Regions from separate parts of the Streptomyces sp. NBC_01012 genome, predicted to be linked through region 2. Evidence: riboswitches for the same ligand, from Rfam matches in the RefSeq annotation. Region 2 holds a riboswitch; the other holds the start of a gene.
What was found. Region 2 has a riboswitch for cobalamin ahead of OG623_RS33170 (ABC transporter substrate-binding protein). Riboswitches for the same ligand answer to the same signal wherever they lie in the genome.

Region 1: it holds a riboswitch for cobalamin, as region 2 does, so the genes downstream of both, metE (5-methyltetrahydropteroyltriglutamate--homocysteine S-methyltransferase) here and OG623_RS33170 (ABC transporter substrate-binding protein) in region 2, are expected to answer to the same signal.

The regions. Positions count from the first base shown of each region.
Region 1 covers NZ_CP108688.1:235,486-242,649, reverse strand. The annotation lists gene OG623_RS01025 (GH92 family glycosyl hydrolase) at 1-1,398, shown strand, start outside; gene OG623_RS01020 (aldo/keto reductase) at 1,470-2,297, opposite strand; gene metE (5-methyltetrahydropteroyltriglutamate--homocysteine S-methyltransferase) at 2,529-4,847, opposite strand; cobalamin riboswitch at 5,023-5,214, opposite strand; gene OG623_RS01010 (polysaccharide deacetylase family protein) at 5,228-6,190, opposite strand; gene OG623_RS01005 (glycoside hydrolase family 43 protein) at 6,387-7,164, shown strand, end outside.
Region 2 covers NZ_CP108688.1:7,437,134-7,444,297, reverse strand. The annotation lists gene OG623_RS33185 (PRC and DUF2382 domain-containing protein) at 1-762, shown strand, start outside; gene OG623_RS33180 (ABC transporter ATP-binding protein) at 920-1,708, opposite strand; gene OG623_RS33175 (FecCD family ABC transporter permease) at 1,705-2,790, opposite strand; gene OG623_RS33170 (ABC transporter substrate-binding protein) at 2,787-3,854, opposite strand; cobalamin riboswitch at 3,885-4,072, opposite strand; gene OG623_RS33165 (hypothetical protein) at 4,155-4,325, opposite strand; gene OG623_RS33160 (acyl-CoA dehydrogenase) at 4,322-6,172, opposite strand; gene OG623_RS33155 (type B 50S ribosomal protein L31) at 6,283-6,546, opposite strand; gene OG623_RS33150 (ABC transporter substrate-binding protein) at 6,695-7,164, opposite strand, start outside.

The DNA of each region.
Region 1 (7,164 bases), 7.2 Mb from region 2:
CGGACCTTCTACTCGTCGCTCTACCGGTCCTTCCTCGCGCCGAACATCGGCAGCGACGTCGACGGCCGCTACACCGGCTGGGACCAGAAGACCCACCGGGCCAAGGGATTCACCTACTACCAGAACTGGTCGCTCTGGGACACCTACCGGACCCAGGCCCAGCTCCTGTCGCTGCTCGCACCGCACGAGTCCCGTGACATGGCCATCTCCGTCATCAAGATCGACGAGGACAGCGGCTGGCTGCCCAAGTGGGGCTACGGCACGGTCGAGACGAACATCATGACCGGTGACCCGGTCACGCCGTTCCTCACCAACGCCTACCAGCAGGGGCTGCTCAAGGGGTACGAGGAACAGGCCTACCGCGCGCTGAAGAAGAACGCCGACGGTGTGCCTCCCGCCGACTCCGCTCCCGTGGGCCGCGAGGCCAACAAGGAGTACCTCGCCGACGGCTTCGCGCCGTACATCAAGGACCGCGCCCATGTGAAGCCCGGTGACTCCGACTACGACCACGGTGCCTCCGCGACCCTGGAGTACGCGCTGTCCGACGCGATGCTCGGGCAGATGGCCAAGGAACTGGGGCACGAGGACGACGCGGCGCGGTACACGGAGCGGGCGCAGAACTACCGCAAGATCTTCGACAGTTCCACCGGCTTCTTCCGGGCCCGGGACGAGAACGGTGACTTCACAGGACCCGTGGACCCGGCGGAGAGCGAGGGCTTCCACGAGGGCACGTCCTGGCAGTACCAGTGGCTCGTGCCGCAGGACCTGCCCGGCATGGTCGACCTGATCGGTGGCACCGCGTCCGCCAACGAACGGCTCGACTCCTTCTTCGCCTACGAGCAGCTGCTCGAGGACCCGGCGAAGACCGCCGCCGAGGTGTGGGTGAACGGACCGTACGACTACTACAACGCGGACAAGTACAACCCGCAGAACGAACCCGACCTGATCGCCCCGTACACCTACCTCTCCACCGGTCAGCCCTGGAAGACGACCGACGTGGTGCACGCCGCGCTCACGCTCTTCACGGACACCCCGACCGGGATGACGGGGAACGACGACCTGGGGACGATGTCCGCCTGGAACGTCCTCTCCTCGATCGGGATCTTCCCGGTCCAGCCGGGGACCGACACCTGGGGCCTGTCGACCCCCGTCTTCGAAAGGGTGGACCTGACCCTCGACCGGCGTTACTACCCCAAGGGCAGCCTGACCGTGAAGGCCCCGGGCACCTCCGACTCCGCGCGCTACATCCAGTCGGCGCGGACGGACGGGGACGCGTACGGGAAGACGTATCTGACCACCGAGGACATCCGCCGCACCCGCGACCTGTCCTTCGAGGTCGGCACGGAACCCTCGCAATGGGGCACATCGGCGGACTCGGCACCGCCCGCCCTGAAGTGACACGCTGAAGCTCTCCGTGCCGCGGGACCCGCCTCTCGCCGAGGGGCGGGTCCCGCGCTGCGTGGAGACGTTCAGCCGTTGAACCGGTCCGGGTCGAACCCGGTGCGCTCGTCGCGGTTCAGGGCACTGATCTCGCCCATGTCCCCTTCGGTGAGCTCGAAGTCGAAGAGGTCGAAGTTCTGCTGGATACGCCGCAGGGTCACCGACTTGGGGAACACGATGTCCCCGCGCTGCAGATGCCAGCGCAGTGTGACCTGCGCCGTCGACTTGCCCACCCGCTCCGCGATACGCGCGAGCGTGGGGTCGTCGAGCACCTTGCCCTGTGCGATCGGCGACCAGGCCTCCGTCGCGATGCCGTGTTCGGCGTCGAAGGACCTGACGGTGTCCTGGGTGAGGTAGGGATGCACCTCGATCTGGTTGACGGCGGGCACCACGGTGCCGCCGTCCAGCAGCCGGCGCAGGTGGTGCGGCTGGAAGTTCGATACGCCGATGGCCTTGACACGGCCTGAGCGGTAGATCTCCTCCAGCGCCTTCCAGGTCTCCACGAAGTCGCCCTTGTCGGGCAGCGGCCAGTGGATGAGGAAGAGGTCGAGATGGCCGAGCTGGAGCCTCTCCATGGTGCGCTCGAACGCCTTGAGGGCGTCGTCGTACGGATGGGCGTCGTTGTCCAGCTTGCTGGTGACGAAGACGTCGGAACGGTCGAGGCCCGAGTCACGGACCGCCTGGCCGACCTCCTGTTCGTTGCCGTACATCTGCGCCGTGTCGATGTGCCGGTAGCCGGTCTCCAGGGCCGCCAGGGTGGTTTCGCGGGTCTCTTCCGGCGGGATCTGGAAGGTCCCGAAGCCGAGCTGGGGGATCTCCACACCGTTGTTGAGCGTGATGGCGGGTACCGAGGACACGGATGACTCCTTCTCGTCGGTGTTCGGGTCGGCGGCACCGGTGGCCACGGGTGACGGCTCAGCCCGTGGATCCTTACGGCCCCGCAGCGGAACGCTGCATTCCGCCCTCTCTGTGGGGTACCCGACACCAACCACCGCAAACAGGTTGAAACAGGTAATCAGTGGCCTGGGGATATGACCTGGTGGGACCGGCCCGGGGGCCACGGGGGCGCCCCGAGCCGGCCCTGAGGGTCAGGACGCCGGCAGCTCGCCGCGGACCGTACGGGCCGCGGACACGAGGTTCTCCAGCGAGACGCGGGTCTCCGGCCAGCCACGGGTCTTGAGCCCGCAGTCCGGATTGACCCACAGCCGGCCGGCCGGGATCGCCTTCAGTCCGGTGCGCAGCAGCTCGGCGGCCTCATCGGCGCTCGGAACACGGGGCGAGTGGATGTCGTACACGCCGGGTCCCGCTTCACGCGGGTATCCGTGGTCCGCCAGCTCGTGGGCGACCTGCATGTGGGAGCGTGCGGCCTCCAGGCTGATGACGTCGGCGTCGAGGTCGTCGATGGCCTGGACGATGTCACCGAACTCGGCATAGCACATATGGGTGTGGATCTGGGTGTCCGGTCGCACCCCGCCGGTGGTGAGCCGGAACGACTCCGTCGCCCAGGCGAGATACTCCTGGTGGTCGGCGGCGCGCAGCGGCAGTGTCTCGCGCAGTGCGGGCTCGTCCACCTGGATGACCGAAGTCCCCGCGGCCTCCAGATCGTTCACCTCGTCCCGGAGAGCGAGCGCGACCTGGCGGGCGGTGTCCCCGAGAGGCTGGTCGTCGCGGACGAAGGACCAGGCGAGCATGGTGACAGGCCCGGTGAGCATGCCCTTGACCGGACGGTCGGTGAGCGACTGGGCATACGTCGTCCAGCCCACCGTCATCGGCTCGGGGCGGGAGATGTCGCCCGCCAGTACCGGAGGACGGACATAGCGGGTGCCGTAGGACTGGACCCAGCCGTGCTGGGTGGCGAGGTACCCGGTCAGCCGCTCCGCGAAGTACTGCACCATGTCATTGCGTTCGGCCTCGCCGTGCACCAGGACGTCCAGCCCGGTCTCCTCCTGGAAGGAGATGACCTCCTGGATCTCGGCCTTGATGCGCTCCTCGTACCCGGCCGCGTCGATACGTCCGGCGCGCAGGTCGGCCCGGGCGGTGCGCAGTTCGTCCGTCTGCGGGAACGAGCCGATGGTGGTCGTCGGCAGCAGGGGCAGCCCGAGGTGCGCACGCTGGGCAGAGGCCCGTTCGCTGTACGGCTGCGAGCGGCGGGCGTCGCCCTCGGTCACCGCGGCTGTCCTGGTGCGGACAGCGGGGTCCCGGGTGACCGGGGAGTGCGTGCGGGAGGCAAGGTCGGCCCGGTTGGCGGCGAGTTCGGCGGTGATGGCGCCGGTGCCCCGGGTGATTCCCCGGGCCAGAGTCACGACTTCGGCGGTCTTCTGCCGGGCGAAGGCCAGCCAGCGCAGGAGCTGCGGGTCGATGTCGCGTTCGGCCGTGGTGTCCAGGGGGACGTGCAGCAGGGAGCAGGAGGGCGCCACGTCGACGCGTCCGGCGAGCCCGAGCAGGGTGCCGAGCGTGGAGAGCGACTTCTCCAGGTCGTTGATCCAGATGTTGCGCCCGTTGACGACCCCCGCGACCAGGCGCTTGCCGGGAAGCCCGCCGACCGCGGCCAGAGCGTCCAGATTCGCGGCGGCGGCCTCGGTGAAGTCCAGCGCGAGCCCGTCCACCGGTGCCTTGGCGAGGACGGGAAGGGCTTCGCCCAGCCGGCCGAAGTAGGAGGCGACCAGCAGCTTGGGCCGGTCGGCGAGCGTGCCCAGCAGCTGGTAGGCGCGCTCGACGGCGGCCAGTTCGGCCTGGCCGCGGTCCTGGACGAGTGCGGGCTCGTCGAGCTGCACCCACTCGGCGCCGGCCGCACGCAGGTCGCCGAGCACCTCGGCGTACACCGGCAGCAGGCGGTCCAGGAGCGTGAGCGTGTCGAAGTCCGCGGCGACACCCGGGGCGGGCTTGGCCAGGAGCAGATACGTCACCGGACCCACCAGGACCGGCCTGGCGGTGGCCCCCAGGGCTACCGCCTCCTTGAGCTCGGCCACCTGCTTGGCCGAGTTCGCCGTGAAGACCGTGTCCGGGCCCAGCTCCGGGACCAGATAGTGGTAGTTGGTGTCGAACCACTTGGTCATCTCCAGTGGTGCGACGTCCTGCGTGCCACGCGCCATCGCGAAGTAGCCGTCGAGCGGGTCGGCTGCGACCGCCTCGCGATGGCGTGCGGGGACGGCACCGACCATGACGGTGGTGTCCAGCACATGGTCGTAGTACGAGAAGTCCCCGGTCGGGACCTCGTCGATACCGTCGGCGCCCAGCTGCTGCCAGGTGGTACGACGTAGCTCCGCCGCGGTGGCGCGGAGGGCGTCCGCGGTGACCCGTCCCTTCCAGTAGCCCTCGACGGCCTTCTTCAGTTCCCGGTTCTGTCCCTGCCGGGGGTAGCCGTACACGGTGGACCGCGCTGCCGCGGTCGGGTGCTCGGTGGTCACGGAGATCTCCTTCGCGAGATGAATCCCTGAGATCCCGGAGACGGGACGAGAGCGCGAAGGGGTGACGTACCGGACGGGAGGCGCGCCGGACGACGCGGTGATCCGCCTGGTATGTACGCCGACCCGCCCACGAGGTCACCGGGATGGTCCGCGCACGGTTCGTCCGCGCGCGGGCAGATGGCAGGTCTTCGGACTCGCGGGCACGCCCTCAAGGAGGACACCTAATGGCCGTCGCTTCCCAGGCCCGGTACGTCGGACCCAGTGCGTATGACGGCGGTCGTTCCCGCTCACCGCTGCGGGGCAGTCCCGGAATTCCACCGGGTTCCCTCTTGCGACGCATCCCGTCTGGCGGACGGGGCGAACCAGCTGCACCCGCCAGCCTACGGGTCCGTCCGGGCGTCCGGTGCGCCAGGTCCAGCATGCGGATGGCCGGGGCGGCGGCCCACGGTGGCCCCGGCGTCGCGTGCCCAGACACGCTGAAGGGCCCGGTGGTCGATCACCGTGATGCCCTCCCGTTCCACGGCCTCACGGGCCTCGGGTGACGTGAGGAAGTCGTGGTCGGCACGGCGCACCCGCCATCCGCTGTCGACGGTTGTCGCCTCACGGTCGCCGAGACCGGGATGCACGGCCCATTCGCTGAGACCGATCGGCAGCGCCTGGAGCAGTCGGGCATACCGTGCCGCCTTGTCCTCGGTCGCCAGGGAGAAGCTGTCCAGGAAGTCGTGGTCGACGACGGGCAGCCCCCGCCGCCGCATCGCCCGAAGGCCCGGCTCCAGCCATACGCGGACGGCGAGGCCGTACTCCCGGGCCAGTTCCACGGTCAGGTCCAGGATGTCGTCGCGGCCTCCGTCGGCCAGGCAGTGGAAGTCCAGATGGGTGGGCGTGAGCCCCTTCTCGGTCACGGCGTCCAGCTGCGCGCGGAACTCGGTCTCGACCTCGTCGGGCCGGGCACGGCCGAGTAGGGCGGTCCGTCCTGCCGGCGTCGGCGCGAAGAAGTTGCCCGCGGGGTCGAGCAGCGAGGGCACCTTGTCCTTCGCGGCCAGGGGACCCCACGGGTGCCCGGGCATCTCACACACCAGGGTGAGATGGATCCCGAACGGGACGTCCGGCCGTCGCCGCAGCAGCCGTACGGCGTCCTGCGCCGCTGGACACACGGTCATGAGGCTGCACGACCCCGCGATCCCCTGCTCGATCGATTCGATCACCGCGGTGTTGATCGCGGGATACATGCCGAAGTCGTCGCAGTTGACGATCAACAGGCGGGCGTCCGGCGGGAACCCGAGCACGCGGTTCCACCGCGCCGAAGGGTTCACACCGGAAGATCCGACAGCTTCTTGGTCCATGCCCGCAGTCTGCTCCCCACCCCGACGGTCGCGCACATGGTTGTGGACCCGCAGGAACCCACTCTCCTCCGAGCCAAGGGTGAGTCGAAGCGCTTCAATACGGCCAACTCACACGCCCGCACAGGTTGTCGAAGGTCCGCCCCGCTCGCTTGACACCCACCTGCACGACTGCCATCTTCGAAGCGCTTCAACGATCATGCCCTGCGACTCGGGGCCTGACCCGAGGACGGTCCAGGTGCTCTTCGACAATCCCGTGATACCCGGCTTCAGTCCGGATCCGAGTGTCTGCCGCGTGGGCGAGGACTACTACGTGGCGACGTCCAGCTTCGAGTACGTCCCCGGGGTCCCGCTGTGGCACAGCAGGGATCTCGTGCACTGGCGGCTGATCGGACATGCCCTTGACCGCCCTTCGCGGTTGGCGCTGGCCGACACGGCTCCGTCCTCCTGCGGGGTGTACGCGCCCACGCTGCGCCACCATGACGGCCGTTTCTGGATGATCACGACCGTGGTGGCAGGCGCGGGCACCGTCCTGGCGACCGCAGAGGACCCCGCAGGCCCGTGGTCGGAGCCCGTGCCGGTCGGCATCCCGGGCATCGACCCCGATCTGGCCTGGGACGACGAGGGCAACTGCTGGTGCGTGTTCTCCCACGACGGCATCCGTGGGGTGCGCATCGAGCCGGAGACGGGTGAACTGCTCGGTGAGCCGGTGGACATGTGGTCGGGGAGCGGGCTCCAGTATCCCGAGGGGCCGCACCTCTACCGGATCGGCGACTGGTGGTATCTGCTCCTGTCGGAGGGCGGGACGGAACGCGGGCACGCGATGTCGGTGGCCAGGGCGCGGACGCTGCCGGGTCCCTTCGAACCACACCCGGACAACCCCGTGCTGTCCCACCGCAGTACAGGCCACCCCGTGCAGAACACCGGTCACGGGGATCTGGTGGAGGCCCACGACGGAACATGGTGGATGGTCCTGC
Region 2 (7,164 bases):
GTGGACGCCGACGCGCATCTGTCCGTATCGGAGGAGGAGGAGCTCTACCGGCACTACGGGATGACCAGGAAGGCCACCGGCGGTGCGGGCGGCGACGCGCGCACGACGTCCGGGACCGGAACGGGAGCCATGGGTGCCGCGGGCGCCGCGGGTGCGGCGGGTGCGGCCGGAGCAGCCGGCACCGCCCGTACGACCTCCGGCGGCCAGGCGAAGGCCACCGGCACCACCGCCGGCGCGGGCACCACGGGTGCCGGCACGGGCAAGCACCGCGACACGGCCTCCACGACGTCCCGCCCGCTCGCCGGAGCCGGAGCCGAGCGGTCCGCCGCCGGTGCCGGCGGCGAGGAGATGCTCCGGTCCGAGGAGCAGCTCCAGGTCGGTACGGAGGAGTACGAGAGCGGAACGGCACGCCTGCACAAGTACGTCGTGACCGAAAACGTCACGCGGACGGTGCCGGTGTCCCACGACGAGGTGCGCGTCGTACGCGAGCCTCTGCAGCCGGGCGAGAAGGCCACGGGTGTGAAGGGGACGAACGATCTCGGCGAACAGGACGTCGAGGTCACCCTGCACGCCGAACGAGCCACCGTCCGCAAGGAGTCGGTCCCGGTGGAACGGGTCCGCCTCGAAACCAGCAAGGTCACCGAGCAGAAGGAAGTCTCCGCCGAGCTCCGCAAGGAGAAGATCGACTACGCGGACGGCAAGGACGACATGGGCAGCGACAAGGACATGGGCGGCGAGTTCGGCCAGGGACGTCGTCGCTGACCCCCTCACCCAGCGGCGAAAGGCCGCGCGACAGTAGCGAGGGGCGGACCCGGGTGGTTCACGGGCCCGCCCTTCCGTCGTAGGTCCGCTCTTTCGCCGTAGGTCCGCTCTTTATTCGTACGTCCGCCTTTTCGCCGTACGTCCGCCCCGTCTTCGCTCACCCCGGCAGGAACCGCACCGAGGGGCGCCCGTCGGGGCCTTCCGGCGTCACCACGGCGCGCACCCGGTAGACATCGGCGATCAGTTCCTCGGTGATCACCTCCGACGGCGTCCCGCCCGCGACCACCCGGCCGTCCTTCATGACGGTGACCCGGTCGCAGAACATCGCCGCCAGATTGAGGTCGTGCAGCGCGATCACCGCGGTGAGGGGCAGCGTGGTGACCAGGGAGAGCAGCTCCAACTGGTGCTGGATGTCCAGGTGGTTGGTGGGTTCGTCCAGCAGGAGTTCGCGTGGCTGCTGGGCCAGGGCACGGGCGATCTGCACACGCTGGCGCTCCCCGCCGGACAGGGTGTGCCAGGACTGGGCGGCCCGGTCGGCGAGTCCGGTGCGCGCAAGGGCCTCGCGCACCGCCTCCTCGTCCTCCGGCCCCGGCGACGACCAGGCACGCCGGTGCGGGATGCGGCCGAGGCGTACGACGTCCAGCACGTTCAGGTCGACCTGTGTGACCGCGTGCTGGTCGACGACGGCCACGCGGCGGGCCACACCTCTGCGGCCTGTTTCGGCGAGCGTACGGCCGTCGAGCGTGACGACGCCCGCACCGGGGGCGAGCACGCCGGCCATCACCCGTAGCAGCGTCGTCTTGCCGGAGCCGTTCGGCCCCAGGAGCCCGACGGTCGCGCCGGGTGGCGGGGCGATGCTCACCCCGTCGAGGACGATCCTTCCGCCGGCCTGCCTGGTGACCCGCGCGGCGCGCAGGCCGTCGCCGGGGGTGACGGTCCGGTTCACGCGCTCCTCCGTGTGCGGTGGAGGACCAGGACGAAGACGGGCACCCCGATGAGAGAGGTGACCACACCGACCGGGACCTCCTGGGGGTCGAGTACGGTCCTGGCCAGCGTGTCGACCCAGACCAGGAAGACAGCTCCGGCGAGCGCGGTCACCGGCAGCAGCCTCCGGTGCCCCGACCCGGCCAGTGCCCTGGCGGCGTGCGGCAGGACGAGGCCGACGAACCCGATGGCGCCCGCGGAGCTGACGAGGGCCGCGGCCAGCAGAGCGGTGGTGCACAGCAGCACGATCCGGGTGCGAGCGACATGTACCCCGAGGGCGGCCGCGGCGTCCTGGCCGAAGGCGAAGGCGTCGAGTGTGCGGGCGTGCCCGAGGCAGATCAGCAGGGTCACCGCCAGCACGGCGGAGCACATCCACACATCGGTCCAGCCGACCCCGCTCAGTGAGCCGAGCAGCCAGAAGAGCACCCCTCTGGTCTGCTCCGCGTCGGCCGCGGTCATCACGACGAAGGAGGTGATCGCGGAGAAGAGCTGCATGGCCGCGACCCCGGAGAGGACGACCCGGTCGGTGGATCCGCCGAGCGTGTGGCTGAGGATCAGGACCAGGGCGAACGAGCACAGGGCGCCGACGAAGGCACCGCCCGGGACCGACACCGCTCCTCCGCCCACGCCCAGGACGACCACCACGACCGCGCCGGTGGACGCCCCGGAGGAGACGCCGAGGACGAACGGGTCGGCGAGCGGGTTGCGCAGCAGCGACTGCATCACGGTGCCGCACACCGCGAGCCCGGCCCCGCACACGGCGGCGAGCAGGGTGCGGGGCATGCGCAGGTTCCAGATGATGCCGTCCCGGATCGGGGTGAGCCGCCCCTCGCCGATGCCGAGGTGCGAGGCCACCGCCGACCAGACGTCAGGGACGGAGATGCGGGCGGGTCCGATCGTGACGGCGACCGCGACGGACAGGAGCAGCAGGACGGTCCCCGCGGTCCACAGCAGCCCCTCGCCCAGGATCCGGGCCCTTCCCGCGGGCGGTGTCGCCGACGGCCGCTCCTCGCGTGCGCCGGGGACCTGTTCGGTCTTCGTCACCCCGCGAGTCCGAAGGAACGCAGTCCGGCCGCGACGCGCTCCACGCCCTCCACGGTCCTGATGGTCGGGTTCATGGCCTGGCCGCTGAGCAGGACGTAGCGCTTGTGCCGGACGGCGGTCATGTTCTTCGTGGCGGGGTTGGACTCCAGGAACTCGATCTTCTTCCGGGCGCTCTCGGCCGTCTCCGACTCGCGGGTCAGGTCGCCGATGACCAGCACGTCGGGGTCACGGTCGGCGACCGTCTCCCAGTTGATCTGGGGCCATTCCTCGTGCGAGTCGTCGAAGACGTTCTTCGCGCCGAGCTCCCGCGTGATGATGCCGGGTGCGCCGCAACAGCCCGCGAGGTAGGGGGCTTCGGCGTTGGCGAACCAGTAGAGCAGGGTGGTGCCGGACGCGTCGATGTCCGCGGTCGCCTCGTCGACCCGGTCCTGGAGGCCGGCCACCAGCTTCTCACCGCGCTCCGGGACGCCGAACACCTTGGCCAGATCGCGCACTTCGTCGTAGACGCGGTCCATGGCCAGGGGCTCGGAGCGGGAACCGTCGCCGCCGCCGCTGTTGTCCTTGCCCGCGCAGTCGGCGGGTGAGAGGTAGCTCGGTACGCCGAGATCATCGAACTGATCGCGTGTCGCGACGCCGCCCTTGCCGAGGATGGATTCGAACGAGGCGCTGACGAAGTCGGGTTCCTCGGCGAGGACTCTCTCGGAGGAGGGCTGGTTCTCGGCGAGGCGGGGCACGGTGGCTTCGTCCTTCTCCAGCCCCTTCATCACCGGGTCCGTCCAGGTCGCGGTTCCGGCGAGCCGGTCGGCGAGGCCGAGGGAGAGCAGGATCTCCGTCGATCCCTGGTTCAGGGAGACGGCGCGACGGGGTGCGGCGTCGACGGTGACCGTACGGCCGCAGTTCTTCAGCGTCACGGGGAAGCCGGCGGCGGCACCCGCGGCCCCGTCGGATGAGCCGCCGCCCGGGCCACAGGCTGCCAGGAGGGCGAGCGCGGCGGTGAGCAGGGCTGTGCGGCGTACGGCGCTGACTATGGGGAGCACGGAATCCTCGGCGTTCTCTGGGCTCATGCGCGAAGCCCGTTACAAGGGCCGCTTCCCGGTGCGGAAGCGGGTGCCAGCAGGTCTTCGGACTCGGGTTCGTCCGGGCGGAGCGCCTTCCCGGTGCACCCTGAGGTGCCCCAGTGGCCGTGGCCCCGCCCGTTCCCCTCACCGCTGCGCGTCAGCTCCGGATTCGCACCGGATTCCCTGACTCCACGTGGAGTGTGACTGGCATCCGCAAGCTATCACGTGGCGCGCCGACGGCCCCGGGCCCTCGGCGGTACGGCCGACGGGCGCCGCCGGCTCCGGGCCGGGCGCCCGTCGGGCGGTTCAGCGCTTGGGGTGAACCGATTCGCCTCCGTCCCTGTGCGGCTTCCCGCACCGGCGCGAGAGCACGGACGCCGTACCCCAGTAGGCCAGCAGGACGGCGCGCAGGCCCAGGGTCTCCAGCCGCTCGCCCAGGCGGCCGCACACCGGCCGCACCCTGCGTGGGGCGCTCATCGGGTGTTCGCCCGGCCGGTGTGCCAGGGGCCCCGGGGGTCGTCGTACGCGTCCGCGTAGCCCGGTCCCGCGATCGGCCAGTCCGCGAGCAGCTTCTCGGGCAGGGCGAAGGCGTCGGCCAGCTCGGGGGCGTGCGCGGCGACCGCCGCGAGGAGTTCCTCGGCGGCCTCCGGGAGTGCGTCCACCTGAGCGCGGCTCAGGAGACCGGCGGACAGCAGATCGCCGCTGTTGCGGGACACCCACTCGACGGCGAACAGCCGCTCCAGCTCCCCGACGCGGTCCCTGGCCTCCCCCGCGGGCAGCGCCGCGCGCGCCTCGGCGTAGGCCTCGGCGGCCTGCCGGTACGCATGGGCCTCGACCCCGCGCAGGGCCGGGCCCGAGGCCGCGTTCCAGCGTCCGAGTGTGTCCGCGTCGGGCGCGCGCGTCGCGCGGGCCCTGGCCCGGGCGAACCAGATGTCCTGGACGGCCGCCATGAGCCGGCCCAGGAAGCGCGGGTCGCTCAGCTCACCCGGCTCCGGGGCGGGGTCCTGGACGTCGTCGCGGCCCGGCTCGGCGGCGAAGAGCATGTCGGCCGCCGCCTTGGCGTACAGCGCGATGTTGTCGCCCTCCGCGGTGATGGCCCCCTCCACGCCTGTGACGAGTTCGGTCATACCGTTGTTCTCCAGCAGCGCCTGCGCGCCGCAGCGTTCACGGCTCTCGACGATGACGTCACGGGCCCGCCAGGTGATCCACGCCTTGGCGACATCGACGAGAATGCCCGCCTCTGCCCGCCCGTCCTCGTCCGTGCGGGCCTCCCACCGCTCCTGGGCCCGCCGGTGGAGCAGGCTCATGGCGAAGACCGTGGCCATGGCGGAGGCGAGCGGTCCGTGGTGGGTCCGGTGGGCGCTGACCGGCACCGGCGGTGCGCCACGGGTCCCGGAGATCATCCGGTGCCCGCCGTAGCGCACGGCGACCGCCAGGGTCGCCCTGGCCGAGCCCGCCGCGCAGGCGCTCATCGAGATGCGGCCGGGGGTCACCCGCCCGATCGAGGCGAGGAAGCGCCGTCGTCTGTCCCCGGGACCGGTTCTGAAGCCGCCCGGGGTTTCGCCCTCGTCGCCGTCTCCCAGCAGGGCGTCCCGCGCCACGAAGAGCCGGTCGAACGAGGTCAGGCAGTGGTCGACGGGGCTGCCCATCCGGGCGGGCAGCCGCCGCACCCGGACCCCGGGCAGCGCCCGTACGTCGTCGGTGAGGTGCACCAGGAAGAGGCGCACCCCGTGGTCGGATCCGTCGGCCACCAGGCGGGCGGCGACCAGGCCGGACTTCGCCCCGCCCGCCGGGCTCGTGTTGGGCATGAACTTCTGCGCGCCCGGGTTCGGGGTGTTGAGGACGAAGCCGTCCCGCTCACGGTCGTACGTCGCGGTGGTCTCCATCGCGGCCGCGTTGTTGCCGTGCGCCACCTCCGTACAGAGGAAGGTGCCGATGCGCCGCATCGTCAGATAGTCCGACAGATCACGGCGGCCGGTGCGGTCGTGGTCCAGGAGACTGCCGAGGAAGAGGTTGTAGTGGATGCCCGCCACGGTGGTCAGCGCGGGGTCCACCGGACCGAGCCAGGCGTGCAGGGCGGCCAGCGCGCGCGGATCGGCGGCCAGACGCGCTCCGCTGTCCAGGGAGAGGTTGAGGACCCGCAACCGGTCGTAGGCGAGTTCCAGCCGCTCCTCGGGTGTTCCGCCGGCGGGGCGGCGGAACGGTTCTGTGCTGATCAGCCGCTGCCAGAATCCGTGCTCGCGGCGGAATTCCGGACCGAGGAGGACGCCGGTCAGCAGTTCGGTGGTGGACGGTGGGACGGTGTCGGTCAGGGTCACGGTCATGAAGAAATCAACGACCGTGAGGGGGGCGAGGACACCGCTGGGCACGCCGGCCGGTCAGGGCGACATATGCCGGGACCCGGCGCGGCACACCGCCCTGAACGGCCCCCGGCTCAACCGGCGTCACCCTTGCCCTCGTCGCCGTAGCGCCGTTCGAATTTGGCGACCTGTCCCTCGGTGTCGACCACCCTGGCCCTGCCCGTGAAGAACGGGTGGCTCTCGGCGGAGATCTCCACATCGATGACCGGGTAGCTGTTGCCGTCGTCCCAGTCGATCGTCTGCTCGCTCGACGCGGTGGACCGGGTCAGAAAGGCGTACCCGGCGGAACGGTCACGGAAGACCACGGGACGGTACGACGGGTGCTTGTCCTGCTGCATCTCTGCTCCTGGAGGTACGGGGATCTCACGTCCCGGCTCCCGCCAGCCTCACCAGGTGCACACCCCCGCGCGATCCGGGACGTCCGTACGGAGCAGAGATATCAGCCGGTGCCGTCATCGAGGGGCGGCTCCGGCCGAGGCATCCTCTTCAATCTCCCGCCACCGCGTCCGCCACCAGCGAGAGGAACCGCGCCTGGGCCTGGGGGCTGCACAGCGGTTCCGGGTTCCACGGCGCGATCCGGGCGCCTGCTCCTGCGGCTTCCCAGGCGGCGATCCCGTCGAGCGGGACCGCGTTGGACCTGACGTCCGCCAGGACGATGTCGGGCTCCAGGGCCGCGGCGTCCGCCCAGTCGAGGGTCGCCCAGTTGACCCCGGCGCCGTCGGGCGGGGCGACGAGGCCGACCCCGAGCTCGGCCAGCACGCGCAGCTCGGGCCACATCTGGGGCCGGGCGACGTACGCCTGTTCCGGGCCGGCGGGCGAGAGGGCCAGCACCCTGGGGCCGCCGGGGGTGCTCGTGGCCGCGCGGAGCCGCTCGCGGGCGGCGTGCAGCTCGCCGGCGGCGGCCGGGACCGGCTCGCCGCCGAGCGAGCGGGCGAGGTCCGCGAACCGGTCGGCGA